Regions from separate parts of the Litoribrevibacter euphylliae genome, predicted to be linked through region 1. Evidence: riboswitches for the same ligand, from Rfam matches in the RefSeq annotation. Region 1 holds a riboswitch; the other holds the start of a gene.
What was found. A riboswitch is a leader RNA that binds a small molecule or an ion and turns the genes downstream of it on or off. The one in region 1 is predicted to bind cobalamin.
Positions count from the first base shown of each region.

Region 2: it holds a riboswitch for cobalamin, as region 1 does, so the genes downstream of both, ACFOEK_RS10895 (TonB-dependent receptor domain-containing protein) here and cobW (cobalamin biosynthesis protein CobW) in region 1, are expected to answer to the same signal.

Region 1 covers NZ_JBHRSZ010000004.1:214,360-218,991, reverse strand. The annotation lists gene cobN (cobaltochelatase subunit CobN) at 1-279, opposite strand, end outside; gene cobW (cobalamin biosynthesis protein CobW) at 307-1,383, opposite strand; cobalamin riboswitch at 1,554-1,911, opposite strand; gene ACFOEK_RS08465 (sirohydrochlorin chelatase) at 2,057-3,229, shown strand; gene ACFOEK_RS08460 (manganese efflux pump MntP) at 3,371-3,907, opposite strand; gene ACFOEK_RS08455 (acyltransferase) at 4,227-4,632, shown strand, end outside.
Region 2 covers NZ_JBHRSZ010000004.1:742,455-747,086, reverse strand. The annotation lists gene ACFOEK_RS10905 (SGNH/GDSL hydrolase family protein) at 1-675, opposite strand, end outside; gene ACFOEK_RS10900 (hypothetical protein) at 740-988, opposite strand; gene ACFOEK_RS10895 (TonB-dependent receptor domain-containing protein) at 1,139-2,983, opposite strand; cobalamin riboswitch at 3,022-3,303, opposite strand; gene ACFOEK_RS10890 (cysteine-rich CWC family protein) at 3,358-3,585, opposite strand; gene ACFOEK_RS10885 (molybdopterin-dependent oxidoreductase) at 3,740-4,246, shown strand; gene ACFOEK_RS10880 (ATP-binding protein) at 4,251-4,632, shown strand, end outside.

The sequences.
Region 1 (4,632 bases):
CCAATAGTTTTCCCCCCCGAGCACAGAAACAATCACCACCTTGGCGTGATCAATCACCTTGTCGATATACAAATCCAAGGCGGCCGGTTTGGTGAGGTTCATCCAATTCGCAAGGCGCAACGAAGGATAATCATCTGGAAGGGATTCGGCGGTATTGGCCAGAGCGGCTAAGGTGCTGTCGGCGGCTGACAGAATCACCAAATCTGCCGGGGATTGTTGAAGATCAACAATCCCCTCTTCGTCGTTAAATCCACCCGGTTGGGCTGCGAATAAGTGCATTAGAAAACCAAGATCAGGTGAAGGAGATTAAACTTCAGCGACTTTTAATGCCGTTTCAATCTCGGCTTTAGCAATGCCTTTTCCGATGAACACAAGCTGGGTTTTACGTGGTTCATCTTGGGTCCATAGACGATCAAAGTGTACGTCTAGACGCTTACCTACCGCCTGCAACACCTGACGCATAGGTTTGCCCGGCAAGGCAGCAAAGCCTTTGGCACGGAAGATATTCTTCTCGGCAATCAAGTCTTTCAAAATACTTTGCAGTGCATCGCCTTGCACTTCGCCCAAGCTAATCACAAAAGAATCAAAGTGATCGTGGGCGTGCTCATGATGTTCGCCATGCTCATGGTGGTGATCGTGATGCGTATGAACGTGATCAATGCGTTCTTCCGCCGCCGATTCAATGCCCATCAACACATCCAAAGCCACTTCACCGTTGCTGGTGTAGATGGTCTTTACGGCTTCAGGCACTTTGGCTGCCACGACTTGTTCTACTTGTTTGCGTTGTGCTTCGTCCAACAAATCGTTTTTACTGACGGCCACCAAATCTGCGGCACTTAGCTGATCGTCCAAAAGCTCTTTCAAGCTCGGATCGTGATCAAGATTCTCATCCGCCAAGCGTTGTTGTTGAACCAAATCGGTATCATTTGCAAAACGACCGTCCGCTACCGCCGGGCCATCGATCACGGTAATAACAGCGTCCACTGTGCAGTGTTGTTTGATTTCAGGCCAGTTGAATGCTTGAACTAATGGTTTAGGAAGAGCCAAACCTGAGGTTTCAATCAGGATATGGTCGATGTCGTCTCGTCGCTCAACCAGTTGTTTCATTACTGGCAAAAACTCTTCTTCTACTGTGCAACAGATACAACCATTGGCCAGCTCGTAAATACCATCCTGCCCGGTCGCCGCTTGCGCGTTTTCGTCTTCACAATCCAGAGGACAGCTTCGTAGTAAGTCTGCATCGATGTCCAGCTCACCAAATTCGTTCACGATGACAGCAATGCGCTTGCCCTGCGCTTGTTTCAACACATTGGATAACAGAGTGGTTTTACCGCTTCCTAAAAAACCGGTAACGACGGTGGCGGGAATTTTTTTCAATTGCATGGTGAGTCCTCTTCAGTACGAAGCGCTTAAATCATCAGTACATGTGATAAATACATGACGTAAATAACATAGACGGAAAAAGACTAAGCCGATATTGTCGGGCGGTTTTTCACCCCAACAAATAAGAAAGGAAACTCTTAACTGATCAGCCCTAGTTGCAATCCCCGACAACCGGTGTTTCGATCCTGGCAGGTCTACTGGCTCACAGCTCTGGCGCTTTGATCACCTTCCCGGTCGAGATTATCGTTCTCTAAACCAGTGGTCTATTTGATCTCAGCTAACTGCATACAGTTGCGGGGACAGCTGTCGTTGGGAAGTGTCTAAAAACTATTGCACTTAACTATGCGTTGTTAACAATCAGATTCAAAATGCTCATTTATTACATATAAACTGCGCGTTTTCATCTGATTTTGCCTAGCCCAGTTGGCGCTCATGACGTTTTTATTCAGCTTCTCTGGTTACATAAGAATTTATCTAACCGGACATTCCCTATTAATCCCGAAGGAACCTAAAATCGAGGCGCAAAGTATAAAGAAAAAGCGCACAAGAGTAATCACTTTCCGAGTACCACTTAGACCGATTTGCCGAATTCCGCTTTTATCATGCATAAAAAATCGCCATAATCCCGCCACTTTAGCTAGTCTATAGACAAAATTAACAAGAGAAGAAACCAATGAAACTGACGGATTTACCAAACGATGCGGGCGTTCTTATTTGTGGTCATGGCAGCCGGGCCAAGATTGCCGAGAAAGAGTTTAGCCTACTGGCTTCGGGCCTTAGAGCACGTTATCCGTCGTTGAATGTGGAGTATGGTTTCCTCGAATATTCTGCGCCAAACATTCATATGGCGTTAGATACTTTGGTCGAAAACGGCGTTAAAACCATCTATGCCGTACCGGGGATGTTATTCGCTGCAACGCACGCTCAGAACGACATTCCATCAGTGCTGACCACTTACATGGAAAAGCACCCGGGTTTGACCATCGAATACGGTAAAGAACTGGGTCTGCACGATGAAATGATCACTGCATTCCAAACACGTATTTTGGACGCCTTAGGGCTGACAGAAACACCGAAAGTCGGTGATCTTTATGACACCATGTTGGTGGTTGTCGGCCGTGGCACCTCGGTTACCGAAGCGAATGCCGAAGCGGCAAAATTGACTCGAATTGTCTCAGAGAATCTTGGTTTTGGCTGGTCTGAAACTGTCTATTCTGGCGTGACCTACCCGTCTGTGGGTCGCGGCTTAGAAATGGCTGTGAAGCTGGGCTTCAAAAAGATTGTGGTTGCGCCTTATTTCTTATTCGGTGGCAAGTTGATCGACCGTATTCACGGTTATGTAGACAAGGTAGCGGAAGAGAATCCGGATATTCAATTCCTGAAAGCCGATTACCTTCGCGATCAGGAACATGTGATCAATACTTTCATTGAGCGTATCAATGAAACCATTTCCGGCCCTGCCCCGACTTTAAGTTTGATGGAAGATTTCAAAGCGCGACTGGCTCGAGGCGAAGTAGACGTGCATCACCATCATGCCGAGTTCAAGCCTGAAGGTGAATCCGACCACTCCCATGATCATTCACACGGACATTCGCACGATCATGATCATGGGCACAGCCACTCTCACGACCACTCACATGATCACGGACACTCTCACAGTCATGGACATTCCCATGGCCATCATCATGCGCCATACAAACACATTGGTCACCCACACGGACCAAGAACCATGATTAACGAGAATGTATGTTGCTGCTTTATGGGACAGTTCCCGCAACACATCATTGATGAAGAGAAGTCTGTGAAAGCGGAACGGGAAGGCGTTCCGACCTGTAAGAGAAATTAACTGTTCGTGCGTTGAATGCACATCCTATTCAGAGTACCGCTTCTTCGAAACTCGCAGTGCAAAAAACGCACTGCTCAAACAACGAATCCGCTTTATCTGAATAGGATATCCATTCTCTTAACGTCGATAGCAGAAATCCATTTACATCAGCATCTTAAAGCCAATCAGAATCAACACCACGCCCCCCAGAAGCTCGGCTTTACTCTCCAACCAAGTGCCACTTCGATCACCTATAAATACACCCGCAAAGCTAAAGATCGCAGTGGTCACTGCAATAATTAAACAAGCGACAAAGGGATTCACATCCAGCAAGGTTAAAGCAAAACCTGCAGCCATGGCATCAATACTGGTGGCAATGGCAAGCATCATCATGACTCGATGAGTAATTTGAGCAATGTCTTCTTCAATGCCCTCAGATAACGCCTCGTAGATCATTTTGCCACCGATAAAGACCAACAGACCAAAAGCAATCCAGGGAGCGTACACTTCAACCCACCCCAATACACCTTGCCCGCCCAGATAACCAATTAACGGCATCACGCCCTGAAACACACCAAAATAAACAGCAGACTTAAAAGCTAACCTAGGGATTTGATAGGAATGCTTAGCACCTATGCCTATGGATACCGCAAACGCATCCATACTCAAAGCCACCGCCAACACTAACAATTCGATCATTGAACAGCCTCACAGATTTAAATCAGCGGCATTTTAACGGAAGAATCATTAATTCCATACCAGAGAGTTAAGGAACCTCTGAATAGTTCTATTGCAGTGTAGTCCTTCCCTCATATCAGGTGTCTATTAATACTTAATCACTAAAAAAATGAGTACTCTATAATTCTCTTTATCTGCTTCCCTCTACAGCCCAGTAAATTCGGTTCATAGAAACAACTTATCTACCCTATAGTAATTAGGTAATTTACTTTGCTCCTGAAGCTGTGAGAGCATGTCGCAAAATCACACTAGCTGCCCAGTTATCACATACGAGAGTGCAATGACTAAACTTATTGATCAAATCGTTGGGATAGTGAGCGCCCTGGCATTATTAGCTCACACCTTATTTCTTGGCGTCTTCTTATTCAGCTTTATTATCCTTCGCTTTTTCATGCCAACAGCGCGTTTAAAACGATGGGTAAATACATCGATTGTGATGGTCGCAAGTACTTGGATTGAAGGCATTCTGTGGTGGATTAATTGGGTGTTTCACCCAAAATGGCACATCGAAGGAGCCAAAAATCTTAGTCACGACGAGTGGTATTTAATCACAGCCAATCACCAAAGTTGGGTGGACATCTTTGTGTTGTATCAGCTGTATCTCAACAAAGCACCGTTACTAAAATTCTTCATTAAGAAAGAACTAGCCTACGTGCCAATCGTAGGACAAGCCTGGTGGGCATTGG
Region 2 (4,632 bases), 530 kb from region 1:
TAAGGCTTCAGCCCATTGTTGATAAAGCTTTGGCCCTGGGTGAAAGCCATCACTTGCCATCAAGGATTGATCCAGTTCAAAGCCTGGTTCAATCAAATGACAGAATACATTAGTTTGAATTAAAGCGTTCATACGATGGTTCAACTCATTCGCACGATTCCCCAAACACCAGCGTAATGGCTGTGGTAACGCCGGGAACAAATGCATGGGTGGAACGGGTGTCATTAACACAGTACGAACCGAAAACTTCTGGCGCAACAGATCGACCATCTGTTGTTGCTGTTGATACCAATCCGCCGGAGACACACTACTGGTCACGTCATTTACACCAATTGATGTGATCACTAAGTCCACATCAAACGCGTCCAAAGCTTCAAGACGCTCAATCACATCCAATGTTTTATCGCCGGTAGAGGCTTCCAATCGCCAATCGACGGTATAGCTTTCCTTAAGCCGATCAACCAATTGCCCGGATAACGCCTGCGACTGACACTCTGCCCCAACACCCGCCGCGGCTGAATCGCCCAAAATCAAAACCTTGAGCAGCTTGCCTTCACCAATCACGCCTGCACGCTCACCACTGGCTTCTGGCAGTCTTGGTGTCGTTAAGCGCACATAGATCCCTTGCGGTAAGAGAATCGGCAAAAGAAACAAGGTCGATAGTGTATTCAGCATCCTGCGTTATCCTAAAACCTTACTCTGAGTCGAAGTCGCTTCAAGATTAGAAGAGCTGCCTAGGTTATTGCTCTCCCATGAAGAATTCAGCAATGGTTAACCCCTGGAACCCGGCCACAATAATAATAGAACCAATAAAGATCGGCATAGCAACATAGGTGAATCGAAAGAATATCACACCCCGTTTTTCACCTAAGGTCGCTCTCATCACTTTCAAACGCCCATCCGTTTCTTTGTGCTTCACGCTGCGATATCCAAAAACAATGGCGATTAGCCAACACACCACCCCAAGGGCAACCGTCATAAGGTTCATAAACAGTCCTGAATTACCGATAAAAGAAGGCGAGCATTATAAGGAATGACTTACAAGATAAGAAGCCAGATACGAACCGGATACGAAAAAGCCGCTCAATGACCAAGCGGCTTTTTCAAACTAACGATCGATAACGTTAAAAATAGATCTCTACGGCTGATAAGTCACAGAAACTAAATACGTTAGCTCAGGTTGGTTATAGCCTCGTCTTAACTCGTATTCCTGCTCAAGAATATTTTCGACTTTGGCTTGTAGCTTTAGCTCATCCGTAATCAAATACCCTGCACGCAGATCTAACGTCGCATAACCTGGAAGCGCCACGGTATTTTGTTGATCGACATAGGATTCGCTTTCAGCGATTACCGTCGCACCTAAAGAAAAGCGATTAAAATCACGATCCATCATGACGGACAACGTCTGTTTTGGTCGATTGATTAAACGTTTCCCAGAGGTATCACCACTTCGGCTTTTCGCACTGATCAAGGTTAATTCTGAACGAATGGCCCAATCAAAGAAGTAGGTATTGAATCCAAACTCAAAGCCTTGAATTCGCGCTTTGCTTACGTTCTCTGGCACATAAACCGGTGCTTCTGAAATGATTAGATCTTCAACGCGAGTTCTGAACCAAGTCGCAGACCACTCAACCGATTCGATGGAGCCGTCAACACCCATTTCAAAGGTATCTGTTTGCTCTGGCTTCAAGTCCGGATTTCCTGAACAGCAGAAGCCGTATCCTGGGTGATATAGAAAGTTAAATGATGGCGCTACGAAAGCCGTTCCATAAGAAGCCCGAACACGAGTGGCATTGTCGAAGCTGTAACCCCAAGCCAGATTCCCTGTTCGCTCAGATCCAAACTGTTCATTGTCGTCGTATCGAAGACTGGCTTCTAAGTCGTGACCTTCGATCTCAGTTTGTAACTGTGTGAAGACACCGTGATTATAACGCTCGTTCTGAATAAAATTATCTGTCGTTACAGAATGATCTTCCTGATAGTCATAACCAAGGGTCAACATCGACACATCAGACAATGCCACATGGTTCAGCCAAGATAGAGAATCACGACGGGTTTCATAAGTCGATGTCTTTACATAATTCGCATAAGTATGAGACTTATCCCAACTGCGCCCTAATTGAACATCGGTTGACCATGCCGAGGTGATTTGACTGTTCAGACCCACTCCAATGGTACGCAAAGTGTCTTTGCTTTCCTGGTTTGGATAAAAGGAAAATGTGTCATCAAATTCATTCTGACCGTGAGACTGTAAATAAGTGAACGTCAGCACCGTGTCTTTAGAGAAATTCATTGCCGAGTTGACGCTTAAGGATGAGTTTTCAAAACCATCGTCGTCTGACTCATAACCTTTATAGGTATCAATGCCATCGGTTTCCTCATAGCTGTATGTAGCATTTAAAGAGGCATAATCGTTTCGAGCCCCAAAACCTACAGCCATTTCTTTCGTATCATCAGAACCGGCACCTACTCGAACAAATGGCGTAAAGCCTTGCTGATGTTCTTTACGAGTAAAAATCTGTACCACACCACCAGCGGCTTCTGACCCATAAAGGCTCGATCTCGGCCCTTTAACAATTTCAACACGATCTATTTGATCGACTGGGATGTTTTGAAAGGCTGTTAACCCACTGGTTGCTGACCCCACTTTTACCCCATCAATAAGGAAAAGTGTGTGAGTCGACTCCGTACCGCGAAGGAACATCGAGGTCTGCTTACCACGCCCACCAGTGTTTTTAATGGTGACATTCGCGTATCGACGTAGTAGTTCCTGAGTTGAACGAACCTGAGATCGTTCAAGGTCTTCACGCGTAATAACGGTTACCGAAGCCAGAGTTTCATCAACTGACATAGCCGTTCGATTGGCCGTAATAACTGTGGTTTCTGTCGTTGTAGGAAGCTCTGCTTGAGCGTAAGAGCCGCATAGTAAGCTGGCTGCGAAAAGTGAAATGTGTGATGGAGAAAATTTAGATTTTAATAGCATGATCCTGCGCCTAACGTGCCCGCCGCACGTTTCAGTGAATGAGTGAACCACTAGAGGCCGGTCTCCGGGCTTAGGAGTAAACCATTAAGCATGATTTCATTCAGCGCCTTCCCATGTCCTTTTGCTATCATTGGCATAGCATTGATAGACAAACACAGTGGCTTAGTACTGAACTTAGCTCCATCACCGTTGCGGGGGCAGCGTTGGAATTTTGTCTGATTAGGGCATCAAACAAGCACACAACTTCCCGTTTAAAAGCAGCATTACAGATGCGTTGATTCGAATCTAAAATACCACCTACCCAAAGCGAGGCGCGATTATCACAGCGGTTTTTAGAGATATCAAGGAATAATCAGAAACAGACAGAGGAAGATTTAAGCTTTGCCTGCATTCATTTGATCGAGACAAGACTCACAAATACAACGTTTATCCAGGTCTTGCTGAGCCAAGTAGGATTGATAGTTCTCAGGAAAGGAGGCCGACATACACCAGCAAGCCTTCATAGAACGACCAGATTCACCGTCAGTCAAATCTTGGGTCATCACACAAAAATTACCTTTGCCACACAGAGGACAAATCGAAGGGTCTACATCTTTCGTCAAAACTCACTCACTGTTGATCTGTTCAATATCGCCTTAGTTTCGATACCTATAAGGCACATCATCGAAAAGTTTTTCCCTGCAAAAAAGTACTCAGGACTCCTAGTCTTAAGTTTAGGTCTATACTCCATCTAAAGAAAAACAAGAGTATTTTTATATGTTTAATTGCTTAACAATACGTAATGTCCTAATTCTTTTGATGCTATTTCCGTCTTATTTGCTTGCAGAGACGGCTATATCTGAAAAAGAGGTTCTGATTGAAATCAAAGGTAAGATATCAGTCACGACTCAGGATAATCTAGCACTTATCGACAGAAAAACGATCAACGCACTTCCTCAACATCAAATCACGACCACAAATCATATCACGAGTATCCCAATTACTTATCGGGGGCCCCTATTCAGAGACCTCTTACGAAAAGTAGGCGCAAAAGGCAGCTCCGTGCTCGTCATTGCCTGGGATGATTATATGGCAGAGATTGAGATGTCCGATTTAAAAAAATACGACGTTATTTTAGCTACTCATGAAAACGGACAACAATTAACACTCGATACCCGAGGGCCTCTATTTGTGGTATTTCCGTTTTCAGATCACCCAGATATAAGAAACGATCTGTACTACAACAAATCTGTTTGGCAAATAAGAACCATAGAGGTGCAATAGTATTTTGATCGATACCAAGCGCCCTTTCCTAACCATCAATATTATTGTGTTAGCTGCAATTCTTCTCGGCTGTCTTTTTTATTCGGTCGTTCAACTCCAGAGCCTGAATCAACTTACCAGTCGCCCGTTTCTAGCCATCATCAATAACAACTTAGGCATAAAAACTAAATTAATGTCTTTGCAGTTAACAGCGCAACATTTCTCAGACCTGCCTACGACCTCAAATCTCCATCGTTTGAAAATGCAATACAAAATCATTCGTGGAAGCATCAATAATGACTTAAAGAGTGATGTAACAGGTAATTTCCACCAAGTCCATGGAGAAACCGGCAAGCTGATTGAATTACAAGAATACCTAGATCAGCTGGGCTATGTGCTCCCAATGA